DNA from 4 places in the Enterobacter sp. Taxon_8 genome. Region 1 is predicted to be linked to each of the others. Evidence: predicted binding sites of a transcription regulator. Region 1 holds the regulator's gene; each other region holds the start of a gene.

Region 1 (7,310 bases):
GTATTGCATGAAAGGGTCCAGCATGCGGCTGAACAGGTCATTGCCGAGATCGTAATGCTCTTTGCCGACGATCCAGGCGCGTTTTTTACTTTGCAAGTTAAACAGTCGGGCAGAGGCGACACGCAAAGTGTCTTTCAGATTGCGGGGGAGTTGATTTTCCAGACCGGCACGCAACACGCTGGCAAAAAAGATATCCAGCCGTTCACAATCCCACCAGCCGTCCATATAACTTTCTCCCAGGCCTAACGACCCTTCCCGCAACACGCGTTTAAAAAAGTCGGGATGTTTAACCTGGGGATCGGATGGCGAAGATCCGTTGATAGTGATGCCTGCTCGACCTAACAGTTCACTGACGATCCGGGACCAGTTGTCGTCCGGAACGCTGACTTCTTCTATACACGATGAACTCATAGCTTCTCCATCACCCTGATGTGATCAGAACCTTCAAACAGCGTAGACGCTTTTTTTGGTTTGTGAGAAATCTCACGGTAAATACCGCGAGGCTAGTATCCGACGTAGAACAGAGGAAGGGAGATAACCCTTGCCGAAATGCCTTCCATGGTAAAACGGGAGCACTCCGGCTCCCGTTAACACTTAATATTTATCGTATTTAATCGAACCAAATTTAGTATAGGCTTCAAAATTTGGTGATTCAATAGAAAATTGTTAGCAACCTAATCACTGAAATATAACATGATTTCTGGCGCAATCAGGCATGCGAGGTTTCCACCTGAGCACCGTTATCCTGCTCACGCTGCGCGGAGGCCTGCATGCGATAGCCCAATACCGCCAGCGCTACGGTGAACAGCATCACGCTGGTGGTGGTCAAAAGCGGCGTAGCAATCAGCGCCGAGACCACCAGGCTTGCCAGGAAGCACAAACCCAGCTGCAGGGTGTTCTGCAGCGCGGCGGCGCGGCCTGTTGCCTGCGGGAATGGACGCAGCGCCTGCGCCACAACGATAGGGTAAATCGCCCCGTTCGCAATGGCCATCACGCAGAACGGGATCAAAATTTCGGCCAGACCGGCACCCGGAATAAAGCCAACGGCCCAGGTCCCGATGACGCTCAGCGCATAGAGCACCAGCAGCCATGGCAGCATCTGCTGGCCTTCCCATTTTTGCAGCGCCGCGCGACAGCCGTACCCGCCCACAAGGAACGCGATTGTCTGCGGAACATAGCTCAGGCCGATGGCTGCCGGGCTGTAGCCCATATCGTGCAGAATGAACGGCGAGCCGGTGAGCCATGCGAAGAAGCTTGCCGAGCAGGCGGCATAGATCAGGACATTCCCGCGATACGCTTTGGCGCTCAACAGTGAGGTGAAGGTAATCGGCTTCGCGTCGGCATGCGCCTCTTTTTTATGCGCAGGCTTGAGGGCAAACGCCGGCAGCATCAGCACCAGCGTGATGGCAAACAGCGTGGCAAAAATGGCCTGCCAGTCAAAGTGCGCGAGGATCCAGCTGCCCAGCAGCGGAGCCAGGGCAGGGGAGAGGCCCACCAGCGGCATAATGGTGGCGAAAATACGGTTTGTGCGGTTAGCCGGGTAGTAGTCAGTCACCAGCGCCTGCCAGGTCACGGCCGCGGCACAGACGCCCACGGCCTGAACGAAGCGCAGCACCAGCAGCCAGGTGGCGTCGCGTACCCATAACATCCCCAGGCACCCCACCGCAAAAATGGCCAGACCCAGCAGCAGTACCGGTTTACGACCAAAGCGATCCGAGAGCGGTCCCCAGAGCAGCTGTGCAAAAGCAAAACCGGCGAGGAACAAACTCAGGCTGGCACTGATGGCGGCAGCGGGGGTTTGCAAATCTTCCTGCATCGCGGCAAAAGCCGGCAGGTACATATCGGTGGCCAAAAAGCCCAGCACGCTTAAGCCGCCGAGCCAGACTAAAAAACCGTTCCTGGGTTGCATTATTTTATTCTCCTGAGGAGGCAGGTATACATTGGCGCTGAGTGTAGGGAGTGCAAAGCCGCTTGTGAAACGCTAATATTTGGCGGGTGCATTCAAATTTTTTGCAGGCAGAAAATGTGGTCAGATTATTCTCTTGAAGTGGTCGATGCTGTCGCGCGTAACGGCAGCTTCAGCGGTGCGGCGCAGGAGCTGCACCGCGTCCCTTCGGCCATCAGCTACACGGTGCGTCAACTGGAGGAGTGGCTGGCGGTTCCGCTGTTTGAGCGGCGGCATCGTGACGTGGAATTGACGCCCGCCGGGGCGTGGTTTTTGAAGGAAGGGCGTTCTGTTATCAAAAAAATGCAGATCACCCGCGAACAGTGCCAGCAGATCGCCAACGGCTGGCGGGGACATCTTTCCATCGCGGTGGATAACATCGTGAAGCCGGAACGCACCCGACAGATGATTGTCGATTTCTATCGTCATTTCTCTGACGTTGAGCTGCGGGTCTCGCAGGAGGTGTTCAACGGGGTGTGGGATGCGCTGGCGGACGGCAGGGCGGAGATGGCGATTGGCGCGACGCAGGCGATCCCGGTCGGGGGACGTTACGCCTTTCGCGACATGGGGATGCTGAGCTGGAAATGCGTGGTGGCCAGCGATCATCCTCTGGCAGCGATGGACGGGCCGCTTAGCGACGATACGCTGCGCAACTGGCCCTCGCTGGTGCTGGAGGATACGTCCCGTTCATTGCCCAAGCGTATCACCTGGCTTCTGGACAACCAGCGGCGGGTGGTGGCTCCGGACTGGGAATCGTCGGCGACGTGCCTCAGTGCCGGACTGTGCGTCGCGATGGTGCCCGTTCATTTTGCGCGTCCGCGCATCAATACCGGCGAATGGGTTGAACTGACGCTGGAAAATCCGTTCCCGGACGCGGCCTGCTGCCTGACCTGGCAACAAAATGATGTCTCGCCCGCCATGGCCTGGCTGCTGGATTATCTGGGGGACAGCGAAACGCTGAACCGGGAATGGTTACGGGAGCCAGCGTAGCTGGCCCCGTAAAGGGATTAACGACGGTAGTCGCGGAACGGACCGTCCGCAACGGAACGGCGTTCAATCAGGCGCGGGTGAACTTCAATGGACTGCGACTCTTCGCGCTTGTTGACGATCCTGTCGAGCAGCATATTGAAGGCCGTTTCGCCCAGCGAATCTTTCGGCTGGTGAATGGTGGTCAGCGCAGGGGTGAAGAAGCGCGCGTTACGCACGTTGTCATACCCGATCACGGAAATATCCTGCGGTACGCGCAGACCCAGTTCATCGGCGGCGCAGAGCGCGCCCATGGCCATGATGTCACCCCCGCAGAAAACGGCGGTCGGACGGTGCGGCTGGGAAACGATCTGCTGCATTGCGCGGTAGCCTGATTCCGGCTCAAAGTCGCCCTGCACGATCCAGTTTTCCGGCACGGTGATCAGCGCTTCTTCCATCGCTTTCATAAAACCGGCAAGACGGCCCGCCCCGGTGTTGCGCTCCAGCGGACCCGGGATCACGCCAATCTCGCGGTGACCGCGTTCGATCAGGTAACGGCCGGCCATATAACCGCCTTCAAAGGCATTGTCGATAACGGAGTCGGTGAAATCTGCACGCGCTTCGCCCCAGTCCATAACGACCATGGGGATGTGGCGATACTCTTCGAGCATCGACAGCACGGATTCCGGGTACTCGGAACACATCACCAGCAGGCCGTCAACGCGCTTCTGAGCCATCATCGACAGGTAGGCGCGCTGTTTTTCAATGCTGTTCCACGCGTTGCCCAGAATCAGGGTATAGCCTTTCTGGAAGCAGTTTTTTTCAACCGCTTCAATGATCTCGGCAAAATAGGCCGCTTCACTACTGGTCGCCAGCAATCCAATGGACTTGGTGTGATTAACCTTAAGGCTACGCGCGACCGCACTTGGCGAATAATGCAGCTCCTTGATCGCTGCCCAGACGGCGTTGCGCGTCTCTTCCGCCACAAAGCGGGTTTTGTTAATTACATGTGATACGGTTGTAGTGGAAACGTTTGCGCGTTTTGCTACGTCTTTAATTGTTGCCATTAAATGTCACTCCAGACCATATCCTAAGCTCCTGAAAAACTTGAAGGTAAACGTTTGCCTTCTCTCACCCTTATCACGCAATCTTGAATTGCGGCACGCCGGGAAAACGACACGGGACGTCAGGAGGGGGTCAATGGCCGGTACGCTAATAAATTTAGCGTGGAATTTTGTCCTATCTTGATGAAAAGGGGAAGAGGTAAAGTGGTTATCAGTATAAATCCAGGAAGATTTTTGACGTAATCTGTGCAAAAATGAGCAAGCTCACTTTTCGTGTGGGGATTAAAAGGAGAAAAATTGATGAGTTCCGATCTTAAGTTTTCGCTGTTCACCACCGTTGTTGTGCTGGCTCTGATTGTTGTGGCCGGTCTGACGGCTGCGCTGCACTGATTTACGCGGAGGGAGAGCCTTCTCCCTCCCGACTCCCCGGATTGTTACTTCTCTGGCAAAAATCTTTTGCCATTTTGTTAACTTCTCATTTTTTGTGATTGATGTCATGCTTTCCGCTTCTTTGTTCTGTGTCACCACGTGACACGGCATCCGGAGTTTACGCATGAAAATCAATTTTCCCCTGCTGGCCCTGGCGATTGGCGCTTTTGGGATTGGCACCACTGAATTCTCCCCGATGGGGTTACTGCCCGTCATCGCCCGCGGCGTGGACGTCTCGATCCCTGCGGCTGGCATGTTGATCAGCGCCTACGCTATCGGCGTGATGGTGGGGGCGCCGCTGATGACGCTTCTCCTTTCTCATCGCGCGCGCCGCAATGCGCTGATTTTCCTGATGGCGATTTTCACCCTCGGCAACGTGCTTTCGGCCATTTCGCCGGACTACACCACGCTGATGCTGTCGCGTATTCTGACAAGCCTCAACCACGGCGCGTTCTTTGGGCTGGGGTCGGTCGTGGCGGCAAGCGTGGTGCCAAAACATAAGCAGGCGAGCGCCGTGGCCACCATGTTTATGGGGCTGACCATCGCTAACATCGGCGGTGTTCCTGCTGCAACCTGGCTGGGAGAAGCGATCGGCTGGCGTATGTCTTTCCTGGCGACGGCCGGGCTGGGCGTGGTCGCGATGGTGGCATTGTTCTTCTCCCTGCCGAAAGGCAGCGCCGGAGAACGTCCGGAAGTGCGTAAGGAGCTGTCGGTGCTGGTGCGCCCGCAGGTGCTTTCCGCGCTGCTTACCACCGTTCTCGGGGCAGGGGCGATGTTTACCCTCTATACCTATATTTCACCGGTACTGCACGATATCACCCACGCAACGCCTCTCTTTGTGACCGCGATGCTGGTGCTGATTGGCGTGGGCTTCTCGATTGGCAACTATCTCGGCGGGAAATTTGCCGACCGTTCCGTGAGCGGGACGCTGAAGGGCTTCTTAACCCTGCTGATTGTCATCATGATCGCCATTCCGTGGCTGGCGCGTAACGAGTTTGGCGCCGCGATGGCGATGGTCGTCTGGGGTGCAGCAACGTTCGCCGTGGTGCCACCGCTGCAGATGCGCGTGATGCGTGTTGCGCATGAAGCGCCGGGCCTCTCATCCTCGGTCAATATCGGTGCCTTTAACCTGGGCAATGCGCTCGGTGCGGCGGCCGGTGGGGCCGTGATTTCAGGTGGTCTGGGATACAGCTTTGTGCCGGTGATGGGGGCAATCATTGCCGCGCTCGGCCTGCTGTTGGTGATGATGTCGGGTCGTAAACAGCCAGAAGCAGCCTGCGCTGCGGAATAAACCAAAAACGCAGAAGGGCGAACCCTTCTGCGTGTCTTTTACGCGGCGAAGTTCTTCGCCACAAAGTCCCAGTTAACCAGTGCCCAGAAGTGTTCCAGGTAGTTCGGGCGCGCGTTACGGTAATCGATGTAGTAAGCGTGTTCCCATACGTCCACGGTCATCAGCGGCTTCGCGCTGGTGGTCAGCGGGGTGCCCGCGTTAGAGGTGGATACGATAGCCAGTTTGCCATCCGCCTCTTTAACCAGCCACGTCCAGCCTGAACCGAAGTTCTTGATGGCTGCATCGGTAAATTTCGCTTTGAAATCTGCGAAGTTGCCAAATGCGGCGTTGATAGCGGTAGCCAGTTCACCGACAGGTTCACCGCCGGCATTCGGCGCCAGGCAGTGCCAGTAGAAGGTGTGGTTCCACACCTGAGCGGCGTTGTTGAATACGCCACCCTCAGAGCTGCGGACGATCTCTTCCAGCGTTTTGCCTTCAAAATCGGTGCCCTTGATCAGGTTGTTCAGGTTGGTGACGTAAGTCTGGTGATGTTTGCCGTAGTGATATTCCAGGGTTTCCGCAGAAATGTGCGGTGCCAGGGCGTCTTTTGCATACGGTAGTGCAGGTAATTCGAACGACATTGCTTCTCTCCTTATTGTATTTTGCGTTGCCAATAACCACACAGACAACAAGGACAGGATAGCAAATTGAAAGGGTATGCAAAAGAGGAACTTACCCTGCCACGGGTGTGGCAGGGCAGGGGTTAGCGAATGGTTTTCGGCGTCATCACGCGGCGTGCGCCGACGTAGTGGCGTACCCAGTAGTCTTCACTGAGAGAGGTGATCTGAATATCCTGACCGCTACGTGGAGACTGGATGAATTTTCCGTTGCCTACATAGACGCCAACGTGGTCAGCCGTCCCGCGGCCTTGGGTGCGGAAGAACACCAGATCGCCATTTTCCAGCTCACCGCGGTCAACCGGTGAGGCATCGCGCAGGTGGTACATTTCGTTGGCGGTGCGCGGAATGCGGAACTTGACCAGATCTTTATAGGCGTAATAGACGAGGCCGCTGCAGTCAAAACCGGTACGCGGCGAAGTCCCACCCCAGTGATAAGGTTTACCAATCTGCCCCATCAGTTTATTCATTGCGGTTTTTTGCGCTTTTTGTACGCGCACTTTATGCACTTCAGCAATTTTCATGACCTTCGTGCATTTCGCCTTATGGCCTTTACGGGTGATGCATTTTTCAGTAACGAGGTTAGAGGTGGTTTGCGAAGCTTTACTTTTGGCAGAGTGGGCAGTGCGGGAAGGTTTTGTTTTCGTTTTGCTGGAAGCGGTCTGTTTCGTCTGAGCCGGTGTTTTTTTCTTGTCGTTCTTAGCGGTGGTTTTTTTCTTACGTTCTGTGGCTTTCACCAGATGGTTTTTTTGTACAGCAGAATGCCGCGCCTGCTGAGAGGCGTTTGCCACTGGCGTGAAAGTGAGTGAAGTAAACAGTAAAGCACAGAGCGTGATCGAGATTTTATTTATCCGCGCCACTGGGCAGTCCCCTGATAAATGCAGGTCATCAATAATACCCGCGTGTGATTTACAAAGCCCGTCGATTCTAATCTATAAAAAGCCAGAAAGTTAATAGCA
Region 2 (7,310 bases), 1.2 Mb from region 1:
TGTCAACAATACCGGCGACGAGACCATTGCTCATAACCAGAATACGATCCGTGATCCCTAACAATTCCGGCATTTCGGAAGAAATAATAATGATCCCTTTATTCTTTTTCGCCAGCTCGGCAATCAGCTGATAAATTTCAAACTTCGCGCCGACGTCAATACCGCGGGTAGGTTCATCCAGCATCAGAATTTCTGGCTGGGTTAATAACCAACGGCCGATAATCACTTTCTGCTGGTTACCGCCTGACAGCGAACCAATTTGGGTGCGATGGCCTGGCGTTTTCACGCGCATGGAGTCAATCACCCATTGGGTATCGCTTTTCATGCGGGAGTTATCCAGCAGCCCGACTTTGTTTTTGTAATTGCGAATGTTAGAAATTAACGAGTTAAAGTTAATATCCAGATAAGCATAAATACCGGTCGAACGACGCTCTTCCGTCACCAGCGCGAAACCATTATTAATAGCTTCGTTGGCGTTGTGGTTGTTAATTTTCTTACCGTGCAGCGTAATAGTGCCTTCGGCTTTCTCACGGATACCGAACAGGGTTTCCACGATATCGGTACGTTTTGCCCCGACCAGGCCGGCAATCCCCAGGATTTCACCTTTATGCAGGTCGAAGGAGACATCGCGTATAGACGGCTGACGTAACGAGGTCAGGTTGCGCACTTCCAGAATCACTTCACCCGGCTTGTTTTCTTTGTCAGGGAAGCGCTGGTTCAGGGAACGGCCGACCATCATGGCGATGATCTTGTCCATGTCCAGCCCTTCCAGCGGCTGCGTGGCAATCCACTGACCGTCGCGCAGGATGGTGATCTCATCGCACAGCTGGAAGATCTCTTCCATTTTGTGGGAGATGTACACAATGCCGCAGCCGCGATCTTTTAGCTTACGAATAATGGTAAAAAGGTGGTTAACCTCTTTTTCCGTTAATGACGATGTCGGTTCGTCCATGATGACGATTTTCGCATCATAGGAGAACGCTTTGGCGATTTCGATCATCTGCATCTGGGAGACGGATAATGTTCCCACGCGGGCGCGCGGATCGATATCAATATCCAGCTCGTCGAAAATCGCTTTGGTGTCGCGATACATTTTGTCCTGATCGACAAAGACACCTTTGGTTGGATAACGTCCCAACCACATGTTATCCATAACTGAACGCTGCAGCACCAGGTTTAATTCCTGGTGAACCATCGAGATACCGTTTTCCAGTGCTTCTTTCGCTGAATGGAAATCGATCTCTTTCCCCTGAAAAAGAATGCTGCCAGAATCTTTTTGATAGATCCCAAAAAGACATTTTAATAATGTTGATTTACCCGCACCGTTCTCCCCCATTAAGGCATGAATAGAGTGAGGACGAACTTTTAAATTAACATTATCGAGTGCCTTAACGCCGGGAAATGACTTGTTGATACCGCTCATTTCCAACAGGTATTCACCGGATGACTGAGTTGTTGTGCTGACCATAATTATACCTTGTTGGCCTCGCATATCGCGTTATAAAAGGGCGCAACGAATTGCGCCCAGTGGAGACAGTACCGCTAACTTATTTACCGATAAACTCAGCCAGGTTGGACTGGTCTACGCCCACGTAAGGTACGCGAACGATTTTGTTGTCAATTTTCCAGTTGGTGCCATCTGCCGCGCCTTTGCCATCGGCGAGGTTTTTCGCCAGATCGAAGGTGGCTTTCGCCTGGTTGTTGGCATCGTTCAGCACGGTACCGGCCATCGCACCGGATTTAACCAGCGCCAGCGCTTCTGGCAGTGCATCCACGCCGAATACCGGGATTGAGGATTTGTTGTGTGCTTTCAGCGCTTCTACCGCACCCATTGCCATCGCATCGTTGTTGGCGATAACGACTTCGATTTTGTTGGCATTAGGGCCGGACAGCCATGCGTCCATCTTATCTTTCGCCTGAGCGGTATCCCACATCGCGGTATCTAACGCCAGCTGCTGGGTTTTCAGGCCCTTGTCGTTCAGCTCTTTGATAACGTAGGTAGTACGCGCTTCAGCATCCGGGTGGCCTGGCTCGCCTTTCAGGAGCACGAACTGAATCTGACCGTCTTTATTCAGGTCCCAGTTCGGGTTCGCCGCCCAGTGTTTCGCGATCAAATCGCCCTGAATAATACCTGACTCTTTGGAGTCAGTACCGACGTAATACGCTTTGTCGTAGCTATCCAGCGCCTTACGGGAAGGTTCTTTGTTGAAGAAGACGATCGGCACGTTCTGACCGCGCGCTTTTTCAATGACCGTGCCTGCTGCAGCCGGGTCAACCAGGTTGATGGCCAGGGCTTTCACGCCTTTCGCCAGCAGAACGTCGATCTGGTCGTTCTGTTTGGACTGGTCATTCTGGGAGTCGTTCATCAGCAGCTGAACGTCTGGCGCTGCTTTCGCATCTTTCTCAATCGCTTTACGCACAACAGACATGAAGTTGTCGTCGTATTTATATATGGTCACACCAATACGGGTATCCGCAGCGTGCGCTGCTGCACCAAAAAGCATGCTTGCCATTACAGCAGACAGGGTCAACACCTTCTTATTCATGGTATCTCCGGTTTTTTTATGCAGGGTAGTTCTTGTGAATAACGATCGGCGGGCAGGTGTTAATAAAACGTTACTGACAGCCGAAGTTCACTTATAAAATTTCTCTCTTCCGTGTTCGGTAACGCTCCAGAAATGCGTTTTATTCGTTGTTTGCGGCACATTGGCTATAGTGAAAGTGAATAATCACTGTTACATAGCGTTTCAGCCCCTAAAACGCTGACATCATAGTCAGCGCCTTGTTAAGATACTGTGAATTTACTCACAGATTGAAAACGGTTACATCACCTGATCTAATCAGTTAGTGATCGGAACCACAATTTGCCGGGCCGCGACGGAGTGGCGACGTACTAAAGTCGGCATGAAACAGTGCGTTGCGCCCGGATCCAGCAGCCCTGCCGCTCCCTGTAATGCCAGCTCAGTCGCCAGTTTCGCCATAGAGGCAATGGGGTAGCGCACCGTTGTCAGCTGCGGGTCGGTGTAACGGGCAATCGGGATATCATCAAAACCAATGAGTGATAAATGCTGTGGCACCGCAATGCCGTTATCCTTCAGCGCCGTCAGGGCGCCAGCCGCCATGCTGTCGTTATAGGCAAACACCGCAGACAGCTGCAGATTGCGGCCCAGCAGCTCCACCATTGCCGCCTCACCGCCCTGCATGTCCGGCGTGCCGGTCCCCACCCAGCTCTCGGATGGCGTAATGCCGTGCTCTTTCAGGGCATTTTGCCACCCCTCGCGCCGCAGTTCGTCATCTTCAATTTGATGGCTGGAGGCCAGATAACCGATCCGCTGATGCCCGTTGTTGATGAGCATTTTCGTGGCCATCATGGCGCCGCTGACGTTATCCAGCCCGACGCAGCGGTGGGCATAGCCGGGGACAATGCGGTTGATCAGCACCATGCCCGGGATCTGCTCCATCAATCCGGTTAGCTCTTCATCGCTCAAGGCTTTTGAATGGACAATCAGGGCGTTACAGCGCTGGCGGATCAGCACTTCGATGGCATGGCGCTCTTTTTCCGCCTCATGATAGCTATTACCGATCAGGACATATTTCTGATGCTGCTGTGCCACCATGTCGACCGCTTTCACCAGCGCGCCGAAAAAGGCATCCGAGACATCCATCACCACCACGCCGATGGTGTCGCTGACCTGCGTCGCAAGCGCCTGGGCATTGGCATTTGGCCGGTACCCGAGCTGGGTCACGGCTTTCATTACGGTTTCTCGGGTTTCAGGGCTGACCAGCGCGCTATTGTTGAGCACGCGTGAGACGGTAGCCACAGAAACGCCCGCCTGACGGGCGACGTCACGAATGGTGATCATATTCACCATCCTTCAAAGGATTGCAGCAACTCACAGACACCCCCTGTGTTTAGCAAGGTGGCTATTTTGGCAGCGAGAGAAAGGGGACTACGTGAAGAAGCTCACAGTCATGAAAACGCTTACATCCGTTTTGTTAATGATTGTGATCCAGATCGTTATCTGGATGTGTTTTTCAATGATACCCCTGAAGCATATGCGGTTAACTGACGCCACACCCACTCCAGCGGTCCCTGGCGGAAATAGCGTAGCCAGAGAACAGAAAACGCCAGGTTTACCACCCAGACCGGAATAACAAACGCCAGCAGCGTAAGGCGGTCGAATTTCATAAACAGGCCAAAGCGATAGAAAAGCGTGGTGCATATGAGCGTTTGCAGGAGATAATTGCTCAACGCCATTCGGCCCACGCAGGCGATAGCGCTGACAATCCACAGGCGGGAAAGCGTTGGCCAGAAGCCATAGATCAGCGCCGCGTAGCCGATGGTCTGGAACGGCGCGCTCAGTTCACGCGGCACCTGGAGCAGAAACGCGCACCAGCGGTAATCCCAGTGAATATGCCACTGCACAATCACCGCCGGGAGGTTAATCAGCACGCCGAGCAGCACCAGACCGGCGCCGGTACGACGATAGTGACGCAGGCTGAATTCTCCTTTCAGCCAGCCGGTGCGCATCAATGACGCGCCCATCAGCATCATGCCCGCCAGCTGCCAGCCGTATTGCGCGCCCAGCGCAAGGAGGTTGTCCCCCAGCATATCCGCACGGTTGCTTATCGCTTCCGTACCACCTTTCAGCTTCCAGAACTGTTCGTACTGCAGGTTAGCGGCATCCGGGATCCATGAACGGTTTGTCGCCTCGCCGGAGATCATCCCCAGCAATAGCAGGACGCCAAGCCCCATCACATACAGCATCACGCCGGTGTTAAACAGGCTTTTTACGCTGTGCGCATCGCGAATGAGACGCCAGCAGATGAGCCCGACTAACCCATACGCGAGAAGAATATCGCCGTCCCAGAAGAACAGGCCGTGGATAAAGCCGAGGAGAACCAGCAGCGTCAGGCGCGACTGGATCCAGCGCGTACCGCGCTTGAGGAGAAGCTGCAGGCCTGCGCCAAACAGCAGGGCAAAGAGCGTGAGGAATTTGACCTGCGCAAAGAGATCGAGGATCGCCCACGTCCAGGCATCGCTGCGCGTGATGTCGCCATACCACGCAGGATTGAGATAAGCCGCCTTCGGCAAACCGAAGGCGGCGATATTAAGCAGCAGGATACCGAGAATGGCGACGCCGCGAACAAAATCGAGCGTGACGTTTCGCTCCATGGTCCCTGCCCTGTAAGACTTAGTTGTGATGACGTACGGCGCGCAGGAACTCCTGGCGGGTATTCTGGCTTGACTTAAACAGGCCGCCCAGCGAGGTGGTGGTCGTTGCACTGGTCGCATCACGCACGCCGCGCGCCTTCACGCAGTAGTGAACCGCGTCGATAGAGACGGCCACGTTATTGGTGCCCAGCAGCGTTTGCAGCGCGGTCAGGATCTGCTGCGTCAGACGCTCCTGCACCTGCGGACGCTGGGCAAAGAACTGCACGATGCGGTTGATCTTCGACAGGCCAATCACCGTATCTTTGGGGATATACGCCACGGTCGCTTTACCGTCGATGGTCACAAAATGGTGTTCGCAGGTGCTGGTCAGCGTGATATCGCGCACCGTCACCATCTCATCCACTTTCATCTTGTTTTCAATGACGGTGATTTTCGGGAAGTTGGCGTAATCCAGGCCGGAGAAAATTTCGTCGACGTACATTTTCGCGATGCGGTGCGGCGTCTCCATCAGACTGTCGTCACTCAGATCGAGATTCAGCAGCTCCATGATTTCGGTCATATGACCGGCAATCAGACGCTTGCGGGTTTCATTGTCCAAATCCTGTACGGGCGGACGCAGTGGCGTTTCAAGACCGCGCGCAACCAGGGCTTCGTGGACCAGGGCAGCTTCTTTACTGAGTGATGACATTTTGTTCTCCTGCAGGTGTGGCGTCTTTTGCCCTCGTTGTGGCAAAAGTATGCGCTCATTGTGCGTGAGGCGACGCACATAATCCAGTATTCACGACGATAATTATTGCAATTGCTGTTGCCTTTCAGCGTGACGATTCCAGACCAGGGCTCCTCCAACGAACAGCGCCATGCCCGCCAGCCCCAGCGCCGGCTCCAGCCGGTGGGTAAGCCAGGTTGATAACGCCGAGGTGACCGGCCCAATCAACTGACCAATTGCATACCCGGTGGTGAGCAGGCCTGCCATATAGCGCGTGTGGTTTGGTGCCAGCTCGCGGCCGTATAAAAGAGAGAGCTGCACGGCACACAAAAAGCCGCCGCCCACCAGCAGCCCGCCCGTCAGCAGCCCGCCAATCCCCGGCAGCAGCCAGGCCGCCAGCACGCCCGCCCCCTGTAACCACAGTACGATAGCCAGCCTGCGGTTAGCCGTTGAGGTATGGCGTAAAAGAATACTGAGCGCTATCCCCACCACGGCGGCGATACCAAAAATCGGCCAGACGAACTGCGCAAACAGGCTGCCGGGAAAACGCACCGCCGCCATTTGCGACAGGAATGTCGCCGGGAGGATATAGCCAAACCCGGCCAGGCTGTAGCTCCAGACCAGGCGCTTTAAATCCGCCGTCAGCACCAGCGGCTCTGGTGCGGTGCCCGGTCGATGGAGCTGCCCGGATCGCGGCAGGTAGCGCGCCACCAGCGCAATCAGCACCAGCGCCAGCACGCCGTAGATTTGCCATGCCGCCCCGGCCGAAAGGGATTTCGCCTGGATGTAGACGGCGAGCAGCCCGCTCAGGGCAATGCCCGCCCCCGGTCCGGCAAATACGGCAGCGCTCAGGCCCGGTTTACCCAACTGCCCAAGCCGTTCGTTAGTCCAGGCGGCAATCAGTACCATCGACCAGCCGCTCATGCAGCCAATCACAAAACGCAGCAGGCCGTGTACGACGGCGTTATCCGCCGCCGCGGAGAGCAGCGTCAGCGCCACCGCTCCGGTGATGCCAAGCCAGAGGCGCGTTTCCACAAAGCGGTGCGCGCGCATGGCATCCCATGCGCCCACCAGATAGCCCAGATAGTTCATCGCCGCGACCAGACCCGCGCTGGTCAGCGTAAGCTGCCCGGCAGCAATCATCAGCGGCACCTGAGGCGTAAAGGCAAAGCGCCCTATCCCCATCGCCACCACCAGAACGACAAACCCACTGAGCGCAATACGCAGCGCCATGACCGCTCCAATTGTTAAAGAAAAGTAAATTTATGATGCAGCATCTGGCCGTCAGGCGAAAGTGAAAGTTGCTCACAGGTCAATGAAAAGGCTGTATTATGGTTTTTATGAATACGCATTCTCATTAAGGAGCCCTGCATGGAACTGCTCGAAGAGCACCGTTGTTTTGAAGGTCGACAGCAGCGCTGGCGGCAT
Region 3 (7,310 bases), 1.5 Mb from region 1:
CGTCAGCCAGCTTGCGGTTGTAATCCAGCAGTTGCTCAATCAGCTTCTGTAGATTCCGGCTGCTGTTATCCAGGATCTCGACAATTTCTTTCTGTTCGGGCGTAAGTGGCCCTGCCACTTCATCCGCCAGCAGCTCCGTTCCTTCGCGCATGCTGGCCAGGGGCGTTTTAAGCTCATGGGAGATATGGCGCAGGAACTGATGGCGCTGTGATTCGAGCCATGCCAGGCGCTCGGACAGCCAGATAATGCGCTGGCCTACGGATCGCAGCTCGCGGGGACCTTTAAAGGCGACCGTATCCCCGAGCGATTTCCCCTCCCCCAGGCGGTTGATCATCCGCTGGATACCCTTCACCGGGCCGATGATCATGCGGGTAAAGAGCAGAACCAGCCCGAGGCTCACCAGGAACAGCACCAGCGCCTGCCAGCCGAAGAACTGGCCGCGCTCGGCAATCTCCTGCTGAAGCTGCTGACCGCGGGAGAAAATCACCGTACGCGTTGACTGCACCATCTCGGTGTTGGCACTGGCAAAAGCTTCGAGGCGTGCGGCGGCGGCCGCATCCGGGCCGCTGTTACTGCATTGCAGTTGCGCGAGATCGTTCAGATCCTGACGTAACGCCTGATACAGCCTGTCGTCAGGCAAAACCCCCGCATGAGCGTCCAGCATTTCGCTGTAGCGTTTGCGCTGACTCTGATAAACCTTTTCCAGCGTTCGATCGTCAAGCACGCAATACTGACGATAGCTACGCTCCATCTCCAGGGCTGCGTTGGTCATCGCTTCACTGCGTCTGGCGTCGATGAGCGTCGTGCGGTTGGTCAATGCCGCCTGCGCGCTCAGCGCGTTCAGACTTTGCCACGCCTGCCAGGCAAGGATCAGCAGCGGCAGCAGAATCAGCAGGAAGGCCATCATGACGAGCTGCCGCAGGGAGCGGGGGAAAACGGGCCAGCGTTTCAACGCATTACTCTCTTAATGGGGGTTTACGCAGAGCGTAACTGAGTCTGCCCTTCAGATACAACAAAGCCGGGTAAAAACCCGGCTTTGTCATGGAATGAGGCGGTGCCTAACTCGACGTTTCGCCCTGGCCTGATAAAGCATCGCTATGATCAGTAGTTGGACGGCAGGCACCTTTTTGTGCGTCATTCGAAGTTTATGTAGCGCTTCCCGAAGGGGCTGACATAAGAAGGTGAATGAGCCACTGGTTAATATTATGCAACGCCCGTGCCAGAATGCAAAACAAAATGTTAACATATTGAAATATAATGTTTTTACTCGTTAAGCTTGTTAATTATCGGTTGAATGATTTTCAGGCTAAGTGTCGCTATTAAGCAACACCTTAACGGAAACCTTTCCTGCCATATATATATCAATAACTTAAATGTCTCTTTTTGGAGACACTTAAGTTGCCGGTCTGTCGCAATTATGCGACACAAATAAAAAAGCCCGGTTGAGCTTTCGCTTACCGGGCCTGGAAGGATGTGGGACTAAAACTTAACCCAATTGCTTACGCGCATTGCGGAAGATACGCATCCATGGGCTGTCCTCGCCCCAGTTTTCCGGGTGCCAGGAGTTGCTCACGGTGCGGAACACGCGTTCCGGGTGCGGCATCATGATGGTCGCGCGACCGCTTTCGCTGGTTACCGCCGTAATACCGTTGGCGGAGCCGTTCGGGTTAGCCGGGTAGGTTTCTGTGACTTTGCCGAAGTTATCGACAAAGCGCAGTGCCACCAGGCCTTTGCTCTCCAGCTGAGCCAGATGCGCAGCATCACGCACTTCTACCTGACCTTCGCCATGGGAAACGGCGATTGGCATCTGTGAACCGACCATTCCCTGCAGCAGCAGAGACGGGCTCTGGGTCACTTCCACCAGGCTAAAGCGCGCTTCGAAGCGGTCAGACTGGTTACGCACAAAGCGCGGCCAGGCTTCGCTGCCCGGGATCAGCTCACGCAGGTTAGACATCATCTGGCAGCCGTTACACACGCCCAGCGCCAGGGTCTGCGGACGGTGGAAGAAGGTTTCGAACTCGTCGCGCACGCGGCTGTTAAACAGGATGGACTTCGCCCAGCCTTCGCCTGCGCCCAGCACGTCGCCGTAGGAGAAGCCGCCGCACGCCACCAGCGCCTGGAAATCTTCCAGACCGGTACGTCCGGCCAGCAGATCGCTCATGTGGACGTCGATAGCATCAAAGCCCGCGCGGTGGAAGGCCGCAGCCATCTCAACGTGGGAGTTAACGCCCTGCTCGCGCAGCACCGCCACTTTTGGACGCGCGCCGGTCGCAATGTACGGCGCAGCGATGTCTTCGTTAATGTCGAAGGAGAGCTTCACGTTCAGGCCTGGATCCTGGTCATTGGCCTTCGCGTTGTGCTCCTGATCGGCACATTCAGGGTTATCACGCAGGCGCTGCATCTGCCAGGTGGTTTCCGCCCACCACATGCGCAGCGTGGTTCGGCTTTCGCTGAACACCGCATGGCCGTCTGCTTCAATGACGAAGCGGTCGCCCTGAACGGCTTTACCCAGATAGTGGACGCAGTCTGCCAGACCGTGCTTCGCCAGAATCGCTTCAACCGCATCGCGATCCGCTGCACGCACCTGAATCACGGCGCCCAGCTCTTCGTTGAACAGCGCAGCCAGACGGTCTTCGCCAAGCGTAGCGATGTTGGCTTCCACGCCACAGTGGCCGGTGAAGGCCATCTCTGCCAGGGTCACCAGCAGGCCGCCGTCGGAACGGTCATGGTAGGCCAGCAGCTTACGCTGCGCCACCAGCGCCTGAATCGCGTCGTAGAAGCCTTTCAGCTGCGCCACGTCGCGCACGTCGGCTGGCTTATCGCCAAGCTGACGGTAAACCTGCGCCAGCGCGGTGGCGCCCAGCGCGTTGTGGCCTTTACCCAGGTCAATCAGCAGCAGGGCGTTATCTTCAGTCGCCAGCTGCGGCGTAACGGTGTGACGCACGTCTTCCACGCGGGCAAACGCGGTGATCACCAGCGACAGTGGAGAGGTCATCTCGCGCTGCTCGTTACCTTCCTGCCAGCGGGTTTTCATCGACATGGAGTCTTTACCCACCGGAATGGTCAGGCCGAGGGCTGGACACAGCTCCTCACCCACCGCCTTCACGGCTTCATACAGGCCAGCATCTTCGCCCGGGTGGCCGGCTGCGGCCATCCAGTTTGCGGAGAGCTTGATACGTTTGATATCGCCAATCTGCGTCGCGGCGATGTTGGTCAGCGCTTCACCGACCGCCAGACGGGCAGAGGCGGCGAAGTCCAGCAGCGCCACCGGGGTGCGTTCGCCCAGCGCCATCGCTTCGCCGTAGTAGCTGTCGAGGCTCGCAGTGGTCACGGCGCAGTTCGCCACCGGGATCTGCCAAGGGCCGACCATCTGGTCGCGGGATACCATACCGGTCACGGTACGGTCGCCGATGGTCACCAGGAAGGTTTTCTCTGCCACAGCAGGCAGGTGCAGCACGCGGTTAACCGCTTCTGCCACGGTGATGCCCTGGCGATCCAGCGCTTTTCCCGCAGCCTTGCGGGTCTGCACGTCGCGGGTCATCTTCGGCGTTTTACCGAGCAGGACGTCGAGCGGCAGATCGATCGGCTGGTTGTCGAAATGTGTATCGCTCAAGGAGAGATGCTGCTCTTCGGTCGCTTCACCGATGACGGCATACGGCGCGCGCTCGCGGCGGCACAGCTCGTCAAACAGCGGCAGCTGGTCCGCCGCAACGGCCAGCACGTAGCGCTCCTGGGATTCGTTACACCAAATTTCCAGCGGGCTCATGCCCGGTTCATCGCTCAGGATGTCGCGCAGGTTGAAGCGACCGCCGCGGCCGCCGTCGCTCACCAGCTCCGGCATGGCGTTGGACAAGCCGCCCGCGCCCACGTCGTGGATGAAGAGGATTGGGTTGGCATCACCCAGCTGCCAGCAGCGGTCGATCACTTCCTGGCAGCGGCGCTCCATCTCAGGGTTGTCACGCTGCACGGACGCGAAGTCGAGATCCGCATCAGACTGGCCGGAGGCCATCGAAGAGGCCGCACCGCCGCCCAGACCGATGTTCATCGCCGGGCCGCCGAGTACGATCAGCTTCGCGCCGACGACGATCTCGCCTTTCTGCACGTGATCGGCACGGATGTTGCCAATCCCGCCTGCCAGCATGATCGGTTTGTGGTAGCCGCGCAGCTCTTCGCCGTTGTGGCTGTCCACTTTCTCTTCATAGGTACGGAAGTAACCGTTCAGCGCCGGACGGCCAAACTCGTTGTTAAACGCCGCGCCGCCCAGCGGACCTTCGGTCATGATATCCAGGGCGGTTACAATGCGCTCTGGCTTGCCGAAATCTTCTTCCCACGGCTGTTCAAAGCCCGGGATACGCAGGTTGGAGACGGAGAAACCGACCAGACCCGCTTTTGGTTTTGCACCACGACCAGTCGCCCCTTCGTCACGGATTTCACCGCCGGAGCCGGTAGCCGCACCCGGCCACGGGGAGATTGCCGTCGGGTGGTTGTGGGTTTCAACCTTCATCAGGATATGCGCGGGCTCCTGATGGAAGTCATAGCGCCCTGCTTCGCGATCGGCGAAGAAGCGGCCCACCTCGGAGCCTTCCATCACCGCGGCATTGTCTTTATAGGCAGACAGCACGTGGTCAGGGGTTTGCTCCATGGTGTTTTTGATCATTTTGAACAGCGACTTCGGCTGCTGTTCGCCGTCAATAATCCAGTCGGCGTTGAAAATCTTATGGCGGCAGTGCTCAGAGTTAGCCTGCGCGAACATGTAAAGTTCGATGTCGTTCGGGTTACGGTTGAGCTTAACGAACGCATCCTGCAGGTAGTCGATTTCGTCTTCTGCCAGCGCCAGGCCGAGACGCAGGTTGGCGTCGATCAGTGCCTGACGGCCCTGCCCCAGCAGGTCCACGCTCTGTACTGGCGCAGGCTGATGGTGGGAGAAAAGCTTCTGTGCGTCATCGAGAGAGGCAAATACGCTCTCCATCATGCGGTCGTGCAGCTCAGCCGCAACCGCCTGCCACTGCGCGTCGCTCAGGGTTGAGGCTTCCACGTAGTACGCCACGCCGCGCTCCAGGCGGTTAATCTGGCTCAGGCCACAGTTGTGGGCGATGTCGGTGGCTTTGGAAGACCAGGGGGAGATGGTGCCCGGACGCGGCGTCGCAAGGATCAGTTTGCCGGTTGGCGTATGGCTGCTGAGGCTTGGGCCATACTTGAGCAGGCGTTCCAGCTGTACGCGCTCCTCTGCATTCAGGGGGGCATTCAGGTCAGCAAAATGGACATACTCAGCGTAAATATTGCTTACCGGAAGGTCGGCCGCCTGAAAACGTGCCAGCAGTTTAGTGATACGGAAGGCAGACAGTGCAGGCGAACCACGCAGAATTTCCATCATAAGTCTCTCGTCTTCGAAGCGCCGGGGCGCTTACAGTGTGCGCAAGGGGGAAAACGGGCGTCATTATAGAGAATCCTGAGCGCCGACGAAACCGTTTGCGTCGAAATAAAATTTGCCCAGAGGTTTAACAATAGATGTGACCTGTCTCTCTAATTGGTTGCCAAGTGGCGCAAGTTTACGCAAAATGCCGCTCATTCAATGGCAAACCTTATTATTAACATGGCTACAGCAAACTGAGGCAACCGGCGTCGCAGAGAATTAACTAATTGAAAAAATTAAAGATTAATTATCTGCTCATCGGCATTGTAACGTTGCTGTTGGCAGTGGCCCTCTGGCCTTCTATCCCCTGGTTCGGCAAAGCCGAAAACCGTATCGCCGCCATTCAGGAGCGGGGGGAATTGCGCGTCAGTACCCTCAACTCCCCGCTCATTTACAGCGACATCAACGGCAAAATCATTGGTCTGGATTATGAGCTGGCACAACAGTTCGCCGATTATCTTGGCGTGAAGCTTAAAATCACCGTCCGCCAGAATATAAATCAGCTTTTTGACGACCTCGATAACGACGATGCCGACATGCTTGCCGCCGGGCTGGTGTATAACAGCGAGCGCAGCAAGAACTACCAGCCGGGCCCGACCTACTATTCCGTTTCGCAGCAGCTAGTTTACCGCGTCGGGAGCCTGCGCCCGCGCTCGCTGGCTTCGATTAACGATCGGCAGCTGACGATTGCGCCCGGCCACGTGGTGATTGACGACCTGCGTGAGCTCAAGGAGAAAAAATATCCCGACCTGAGCTGGACGGTGGATCCGAAACTCGGCACGACGGAGCTGCTTGAGCAGGTAAAAGACCAGAAAGTGCCCTACACCATTGCCGATTCGGTCGCAATCAGCCTGTTCCAGCGCGTGCACCCTGAAATCGCCGTGGCGCTGGACGTTACCGACGAGCAGCCCGTGACCTGGTTTAGCCAGCTTGATGACGATCAGACCTTCTCTGCCGCGATGCTTGATTTTTTCAACACCATCAATGAAGACGGTACCCTGGCGCGTCTGGAGGAGAAGTACCTCGGGCACGGCGATGACTTTGACTACGTTGACACCCGCAGCTTCCTGCGCGCGGTAGACAGCGTCCTGCCGGACCTGCAGCCGCTGTTCGAAAAATACGCCCAGGAAATTGACTGGAAACTGCTGGCGGCTATTTCGTATCAGGAATCCCACTGGGATACCCAGGCCACGTCCCCGACTGGCGTGCGTGGTTTGATGATGTTAACCAAAAATACCGCGCTGAGCCTGGGCGTGAATGACCGTACCGATGCCGAACAAAGCATCAGCGGCGGCGCGCGTTATCTGCAGGATATGATGGCCAAAGTACCGGAAACGGTGCCGGAAGAGGAGCGGATCTGGTTCGCGCTGGCGGCCTACAATATGGGCTATGCGCATATGCTGGATGCGCGAGCATTAACGGCCAAAACGAAAGGCAACCCGGACAGCTGGTCAGACGTAAAGCAGCGCCTGCCGCTGCTGAGCCAGAAGCCATGGTATAACAAACTGACATACGGCTACGCGCGCGGGCATGAAGCCTACGCCTACGTGGAAAATATCCGTAAATATCAGATTAGCCTGGTCGGGTATCTGCTGGAGAAAGAGAAAGAGGCGACGGAGGCCAAACGGCTGGCTCAAAGCTACCCTGTCGTGGCGCCGGACGAACTTAATCGCCCGACAGCTTCAATTCTGCCTTTTGCTGCTTTTTCTGCTGACGGCGCATTCGAAAGAAATCACTTAATAGCCCCGAACACTCTGGTGCAAGCACCCCGCCGATAGTCTTCACCTGGTGGTTCATCCCCGGGTGACCCAGCACGTCCATCAGTGAACCGGCCGCGCCGGTTTTTTCATCCCGCGCCCCGAAAACCAGAGTCCCGATCCGGCTGTGCACCATCGCC
Region 4 (7,310 bases), 820 kb from region 1:
CGCTCTCCAGATTGCGAAACCGCAGGCCGTACTGACGGCGGGAGAGATAATCCTCCGCAAGCGCCATCACCGCATTGTCAGGCGAAATGGACATGCCGCCCAGGGTATAAAACTCGCTGTGGGCAGCGCGCTGGTTGGCATCCAGCAGAATATCCCACTCGTCCCATTCGGCGCTTAACACCGACTGACGCTGGTAGATGGGATACTCATTTCCGGGCTCGTAAATATGGCGATAGCGATAGCCGTTTTTGGTCCAGGGCGCGGAGATATCGCGCTGCGGAATACGCTGCACCATTTCATTCAGCAGCTGGTCCTGAAGCGTCTGCTGGCTGGACATGACCTTGCGGCCATAGTCGTTTTCCTCGTGCAGGTAGTCGAGCACCTCTGGCTGGGAGCGCGAATCGTCCCGTAGCCAGTAATAGTTGTCTATACGCGTATCGCCATGCGTGGTGATCGCATAAGGTATACGTCGGGCTTTCGGTGGCATGTCATCATTCTTTTTCGTTTTACACCCTATAAGGTTGGCAAAACCCACGCATGATGCAAGCGAAACAGGGTCGCAACGGCGAGAACTATCCCTGTAACGCCTGTTTTTGTTCCCGGATATCCCGCTCAATGCCTTCGCGCACGTCTTGTGGGATCTTTAACGCATCGCCCAGGGCGTTAAGGTAGCTCCGCTCCATAAAGTGATCGATATCGATGGCGGCACAGCTGAGGAAATAGAGTTCAAGCGCCTCTTCCTCATTTTTCACGCTTTGTGCCAGACGCTGCGGCTCCAGAGGCTGTTCGATGGCCTGCGCCACCAGCGTTCTGCCCTTCTCTTCAACGCCGGCTTCACGCAGCTGCTGCTCGATCGCCAGTCGTTCCTTATCGTCGATATGTCCGTCACTTTTCGCGGCAAAGACCAGCGCCAGGATCAGCCGTTCGGTACGCAGATCCAGCGGCGAGGTGTGCTCGCCGTAGTGTGGTTCATCACTGTGCGCGGTCCTAACCCTGTCCTTGTATTTGTTCCATAGGACGGTACCCGCAATGGCGCCCCCACCGGCCAGCAGTGCGCCTGTCCCGTACTTTGCCAGCAGCTTGCGCGAGGATTTATTCGCGACCAGCAGGCCTGCCAGTCCGCCTAGCGCCCCGGGTACCAGCAGTTTGCTCAGGTCCCGCTCGCCAGACGATGTTTTCTGCCCTAACAGGGATTGCAATTGATTTAGCCAGCCAGACATGATTTCCCTCACTTAACGGTGAACATGATCCACAGCGTAAGCGAGCAGGCGTCAGGAAATGTCTGGACGGGCTAAAGAAGCGCAAATTTCTTCTCCCCTCACCTGGCCGTGTACAAGACAGACGCAAACGTTTTCGTTTATACTGCCCGCAACTTTTTCAGGGGGATTGTTATGATTCGTTTAGGAACCGCGCTGCGACCTGCGGCGACGCGAGTGATGCTGTTGGGATCGGGCGAGCTGGGCAAAGAAGTCGCCATTGAGTGCCAGCGTTTAGGCGTTGAAGTGATTGCCGTGGATCGTTACGCCGACGCGCCAGCCATGCACGTCGCCCATCGTTCTTATGTGATTAACATGCTGGATGGCGATGCCCTTCTCGAGCTGATTACGCGCGAGAAACCTGATTTTGTCGTGCCGGAAATTGAAGCCATTGCCACCGATACGCTGATCGCGCTTGAGCAGGAAGGCCAGCTCGTGGTGCCCTGCGCGAAAGCCGCAAAGCTGACCATGAACCGCGAAGGCATTCGTCGCCTGGCGGCAGAAGAGCTGGGATTGCCCACGTCGAGCTATCGTTTTGCTGGCGATAAGGCTGCATTCCTGCAGGCTGTAGACGAGATTGGCTACCCGTGCATCGTTAAGCCGGTGATGAGCTCCTCCGGTAAAGGACAGAGCTTTATTCGCGACAGCAGCACGCTGGACAAGGCGTGGGAGTACGCCCAGCAGGGCGGCCGCGCCGGCGCCGGTCGCGTCATCGTCGAAGGCGTCGTGAAGTTTGATTTCGAGATCACCCTGCTGACCGTCAGCGCCGTTGACGGCGTCCATTTCTGCGACCCGATAGGCCACCGCCAGGAAGATGGCGATTATCGCGAATCCTGGCAGCCGCAGCATCTGAGCGCCCTGGCGCTGGAACGTGCTCAGGAGATCGCCCGTAAAACCGTCCTGGCGCTGGGCGGCTATGGCCTGTTTGGCGTGGAGCTGTTTGTGTGCGGCGACGAGGTGGTTTTCAGCGAAGTTTCCCCTCGCCCGCATGACACCGGCATGGTGACGCTGATTTCGCAGGATCTCTCCGAATTCGCCCTGCACGTGCGAGCCTTCCTCGGCCTGCCCGTCGGCGGTATCCGTCAGTACGGCCCGGCCGCCTCGGCGGTGATCCTGCCGCAGCTAACCAGCCAGAACGTCACGTTTGATAATGTCGACGGGGCGGTGGGTGCCGGGTTGCAGGTACGTTTGTTCGGCAAGCCGGAGATTGACGGAACCCGGCGTCTTGGCGTGGCGTTAGCCACCGGGGATAACGTTGACGACGCCGTGGCGAGAGCCAAAGCGGCCGCAGCAAGCGTTAAGGTAACGGGATAAAAAAACGGGCCGTAAGGCCCGTTTTTCATGCGACGAGAGACTTACTGCTTCGCGCCTTCCACCGCTTCGCGAGCAAGTTTTGTGATGCGATCCCAGTCGCCCGCTTCCAGCGCATCCGCCGGAACCAGCCATGAGCCACCGATGCACAGGACGCTTTTCAGTGCCAGGTAGTCACGGTAGTTGGCAGGAGAGATGCCGCCCGTCGGGCAGAAGCGTACCTGAGAGAATGGACCCGCAATCGCCTGCAGCGCTTTGGTGCCGCCGTTCGCTTCAGCCGGGAAGAATTTAAACTCTTTCAGACCGTAGTCCATGCCCAGCATCAGTTCAGAGACGGTGCTGATACCCGGGATCAGTGGAATAGTGCCTTCGGTCGCGGCTTTCAGCAGCGACTCGGTCAGACCCGGGCTGATGGCAAACTGTGCGCCCGCTTCGGTCACTTCAGCCAGCTGTTTTGCGTTCGTCACGGTACCCGCACCGATGATGGCGTCCGGCACTTCTTTGGCAATCGCGCGAATGGCATCCATCGCGCAGGCGGTGCGCAGGGTCACTTCCAGAACGCGAACGCCACCCGCAACCAGCGCTTTCGCCATCGGTACAGCGTGCTCCAGCTTGTTTACCACGATAACCGGCACGACAGGGCCAGTGGTCAGGATTGATTCTGCACTTGTTTTCCAGTTTTTCATCAGAGTTTTCTCTCGCCAGATCGTTAAAATCAAGTCGTCTTAAAACGTAATACAGGTAGCGCCCTGCTCCGCACCGGAGAGTTTCTCACGCAGCGCGCTGAACATTTCGCGTCCGGTCCCCACGCGCGATGCGCTTAGGTCAGGAATATGGGGCTGACGTGCCGCCAGCTCGGCGTCATCGACCAGCAGGGTTAACTCACCTGTCTGACCGTTCACGCGGATCGTGTCACCGTCACGTACTTTCGCCAGTAAACCGCCGTCGTAAGCTTCAGGCGTCACGTGGATGGCTGAAGGCACTTTACCGGATGCCCCAGAGAGGCGTCCATCGGTTACTAACGCAATTTTGAAACGGCGGTCCAATAATACACCAAGTGGTGGCATAAGTTTATGTAATTCTGGCATCCCGTTAGCTTTAGGCCCCTGGTGACGCACCACCACCACGCAGTCTTTATCAAGCAGGCCGGCGTCAAAGGCAGGTAATACGTCGTGCTGGCTTTCAAACACCACCGCCGGCGCTTCGATAATCTGGTTCTCTTCCGGTACTGCAGAGGTTTTCATCACCGCGCGACCGAGGTTGCCGCTCAGCACTTTGGTGCCACCGTGAGGAGAGAAAGGTTTGTCGATAGTGGCAATCACCTGCGCATCAAGAGACGCGCTCGCCCCATCACGCCAGTCCAGCTCGCCGTTGTTCAGCCACGGCTCCTGGGTGTAGCGCTGCAGGCCAAAGCCAGCCACGGTATTCACGTCTTCATGCAGCAGACCGCCCTTCAGCAGCTCGCGCATCAGCAGCGGTACGCCGCCCGCGGCCTGGAAGTGGTTAATATCCGCCGGACCATTCGGGTACAGGCGTGCCATCAGCGGCACCACGGAAGAGATCTCGGAGAAGTCATCCCAGTTAATCAGAATGCCCGCCGCACGCGCCATAGCCACCAGGTGCATGGTGTGGTTGGTTGACCCCCCGGTTGCCAGCAGCGCGACAATCCCGTTGACGATGACTTTTTCATCGACCATTTTACCCATCGGCATCCATTCGTTGCCGTTTCCGGTCAGACGCGTAACCTGACGGGCCGCGGCCTCGGTCAGCGCCTTGCGCAGCGGCGCATCCGGCTGGATAAAGGACGAGCCCGGAAGCTGCATCCCCATAAACTCCACCACCATCTGGTTAGTGTTAGCCGTACCGTAGAACGTACAGGTCCCCGGCGCATGATAGGACGCGGCTTCCGCCTCCAGCAGCGCCTGACGGTCTGCTTTCCCTTCCGCGTACAGCTGGCGGATACGCACTTTTTCTTTGTTCGGCAGGCCGCTTGCCATTGGACCGGACGGCACGAAGATAGCAGGCAGATGCCCAAACGACAGCGCCGCCATCACCAGACCCGGGACAATCTTGTCGCACACGCCGAGATAGAGCGCGCCATCAAACATGTTGTGTGAAAGACCCACCGCCGCGGACATGGCAATCACTTCGCGGCTCAGCAGGGAGAGCTCCATACCGTCCTGACCCTGCGTTACGCCGTCGCACATGGCGGGTACCCCACCCGCGACCTGGCCCACCGCATTCACGCTGTGCAGCGCTTTACGGATGATATCCGGGTAAACCTCATAGGGCTGGTGCGCGGAGAGCATATCGTTATAAGCGGTAATGATGGCGATATTGTTACGCAACATGCTTTTCAGCGACGCTTTATCGTCAGGCTGGCAGGCGGCGAAGCCGTGCGCCAGGTTACCGCAGGCCAGCTGAGATCGGTGGACGGTGTTGCTCTTTGCCTGCTCAATCCGGGCGAGGTAGGCCGAACGGGTCTCTTTCGAGCGCTCAATAATGCGCTGTGTTACGCGTAACAATGTCGGATTCATAAAAGCTCCTCTCATTTATCTGTCCGGGCTCGGGAGTTTACAAAGTCGCTGGCAGTTGTTAACAACGCTGAAACGCTTGCTGTCCGGAGCTCAGGGGCAAAATCACTTCCGGCAGTGTAATAAAAAAAGCTCCGCGGGTGAATCCACGCGGAGCTTAAAAGTTGAAAATTGTGCCACTAGCTGTGTTAGATCATGTTACCGGTAAAATAACACTTTCGGGCTAGCGGATTATCTTACTCAAACTCGTTCCAGGAGCGGCCATCGCGGGTGATCATCGCCACCGACGCGACAGGTCCCCAGGTGCCCGCCTGATACGGTTTTGGCGCATCCTGATCGGCAGCCCAGGCTTCGGTGATGGAGTCGACCCATTTCCATGCTTCTTCCACTTCATCACGGCGCACGAACAGCGCCTGAATACCGCGCATGGTTTCCAGCAGCAGACGCTCGTAAGCATCGGCCAGGTGCGTCTGGTTGAAAGTTTCGGAATAGCTCAGATCCAGCTTGGTGGTCTGCAGGTTGTGTTTATGATCCAGGCCCGGTACTTTGTTCAGGATCTGGATATCCACGCCCTCGTCCGGCTGCAGACGAATGGTCAGTTTATTTTGCGGCAGTTCCTGCCAGGACTCTTTGAACAGGTTCAATTCCGGGTTCTTAAAGTAGACAACCACTTCGGAACATTTGGCCGGCAGACGCTTACCGGTGCGCAGGTAGAACGGAACACCCGCCCAGCGCCAGTCGTCGATATCCACGCGGATCGCCACGAACGTCTCGGTGTTGCTGGACTTGTTCGCGCCCTCTTCTTCCAGGTAGCCTGGCACTTTTTTGCCTTGCGCAAACCCGGCGGTGTACTGGCCGCGAACGGTCTTCTCGCGCACGTTGGAGCGGTCGATGCGGCGCAGCGACTTCAGCACTTTCACTTTGGCGTCGCGGATGCTGTCAGCCGTCAGGTCAGACGGAGGAGACATGGCAATCATGCACAGAATCTGCAGCAGGTGGTTCTGGATCATGTCGCGCATCTGACCGGCCTGGTCAAAGTAACCCCAGCGGCCTTCAATCCCCACCTCTTCCGCCACGGTGATTTCCACGTGGTCGATAGTGCGGTTGTCCCAGTTATTCACAAACAGGGAGTTAGCGAAACGCAGCGCCAGCAGGTTCAGAACCGTCTCTTTACCGAGGTAGTGGTCGATACGGTAGACCTGGCATTCTTCAAAGAACTCGCCCACCTGGTCGTTGATTTCGCGCGAGGTTGCCAGCGACGTACCCAGCGGCTTCTCCATCACGACGCGCGCCGGTTTGGCGTTCAGTTTGGCTTCGCCCAGACCTTTGCAAATGGCGCCGAAGGTGCTTGGCGGCATGGCGAAATAGTTAATGGTGACACGGTTTTTCTGATCCAGCATCGCGCCCAGGCGGGCGAATGCGCTGACGTCATTCACGTCCAGGTTGCAGAAATCGAGGCGTCCACTCAGGGTATCCCACAAACTTTCATCAATTTTTTCTTTCATGAAAGTTTCGAGCGCCTCGCGGACGACTTTGGTATAAGCGTCCTTGTCCCAGTCGGCGCGCCCTACACCCAGGATACGGGTATCCGGATGAATTTGGCCCGCTTTCTCCAGTTGATACAGGGAAGGCAGCAATTTTCGGCGTGCAAGATCGCCTTTCGCGCCGAAAATGACCAGGTCACATGCCTGGGCTGTTTGCGTTACCGCCATGTCATTCTCCTCAGTTGGATCACCTGGTGCTTCTGCCAGGTATCGTTGTAATTTTATTACAATGCACTGTACTGCTTTTACGTCATTCCCGAAACCATTTGCGCTTATCGTCGCGCGCGATACCGCGATTTTTCACCCTTCGGATGATTTCGACGGCTTAATGACGCAACAACCGTCGTTTCTTTGCGCAACAGGGTCATAGCAAAACCCGACACCGATCAAGTAATGAAAAAAAACAACAACATTATCTTGTCTATTGTTACCCTTAATGGAAGCCACAAGGGTAATATCGGCTAAATCGAATCTCGATTTCATCAATTTATGAAATCGTTTACACCCATGAGCGTCCTGTTAACATGAACATGCTGGAAAAAATCCAGTTTCAACTGGAACACCTTAGCAAATCCGAGCGTAAAGTGGCCGAGGTCATTATGGCCTCCCCCGCTCAGACGATTCATTCAAGCATCGCCGCTCTGGCACAGGAAGCGGGTGTTAGC

What was found. Region 1 encodes PurR, which represses purine synthesis genes. Its sites were predicted from a motif close to CANGCAAACGTTTGCNTG; they were not measured.
Region 2: the regulator PurR is predicted to act here: its motif matches at 3,972-3,989, upstream of galS (HTH-type transcriptional regulator GalS).
Region 3: the regulator PurR is predicted to act here: its motif matches at 5,459-5,476, upstream of purL (phosphoribosylformylglycinamidine synthase).
Region 4: the regulator PurR is predicted to act here: its motif matches at 1,341-1,358, upstream of purT (formate-dependent phosphoribosylglycinamide formyltransferase).

The regions. Positions count from the first base shown of each region.
Region 1 covers NZ_CM177989.1:2,604,091-2,611,400, reverse strand. Annotated here, with positions in the region: gene cfa (cyclopropane fatty acyl phospholipid synthase) at 1-411, opposite strand, end outside; gene punC (purine nucleoside transporter PunC) at 710-1,909, opposite strand; gene punR (DNA-binding transcriptional activator PunR) at 2,024-2,935, shown strand; gene purR (HTH-type transcriptional repressor PurR) at 2,953-3,978, opposite strand; gene cydH (cytochrome bd-I oxidase subunit CydH) at 4,276-4,365, shown strand; gene AC4IBF_RS12280 (MFS transporter) at 4,529-5,695, shown strand; gene sodB (superoxide dismutase [Fe]) at 5,734-6,315, opposite strand; gene AC4IBF_RS12270 (C40 family peptidase) at 6,438-7,211, opposite strand.
Region 2 covers NZ_CM177989.1:1,441,684-1,448,993, reverse strand. Annotated here, with positions in the region: gene mglA (galactose/methyl galactoside ABC transporter ATP-binding protein MglA) at 1-1,468, opposite strand, end outside; gene mglB (galactose/glucose ABC transporter substrate-binding protein MglB) at 1,548-2,546, opposite strand; gene galS (HTH-type transcriptional regulator GalS) at 2,841-3,863, opposite strand; gene yeiB (DUF418 domain-containing protein YeiB) at 4,019-5,176, opposite strand; gene folE (GTP cyclohydrolase I FolE) at 5,196-5,864, opposite strand; gene AC4IBF_RS06815 (YbfB/YjiJ family MFS transporter) at 5,967-7,115, opposite strand; gene fghA (S-formylglutathione hydrolase) at 7,254-7,310, shown strand, end outside.
Region 3 covers NZ_CM177989.1:1,090,634-1,097,943, reverse strand. Annotated here, with positions in the region: gene qseE (two component system sensor histidine kinase QseE/GlrK) at 1-952, opposite strand, end outside; gene purL (phosphoribosylformylglycinamidine synthase) at 1,487-5,374, opposite strand; gene mltF (membrane-bound lytic murein transglycosylase MltF) at 5,641-7,191, shown strand; gene tadA (tRNA adenosine(34) deaminase TadA) at 7,079-7,310, opposite strand, start outside.
Region 4 covers NZ_CM177989.1:1,787,875-1,795,184, reverse strand. Annotated here, with positions in the region: gene ptrB (oligopeptidase B) at 1-487, opposite strand, end outside; gene AC4IBF_RS08495 (tellurite resistance TerB family protein) at 573-1,220, opposite strand; gene purT (formate-dependent phosphoribosylglycinamide formyltransferase) at 1,392-2,570, shown strand; gene kdgA (bifunctional 4-hydroxy-2-oxoglutarate aldolase/2-dehydro-3-deoxy-phosphogluconate aldolase) at 2,612-3,253, opposite strand; gene edd (phosphogluconate dehydratase) at 3,293-5,104, opposite strand; gene zwf (glucose-6-phosphate dehydrogenase) at 5,338-6,813, opposite strand; gene AC4IBF_RS08470 (MurR/RpiR family transcriptional regulator) at 7,170-7,310, shown strand, end outside.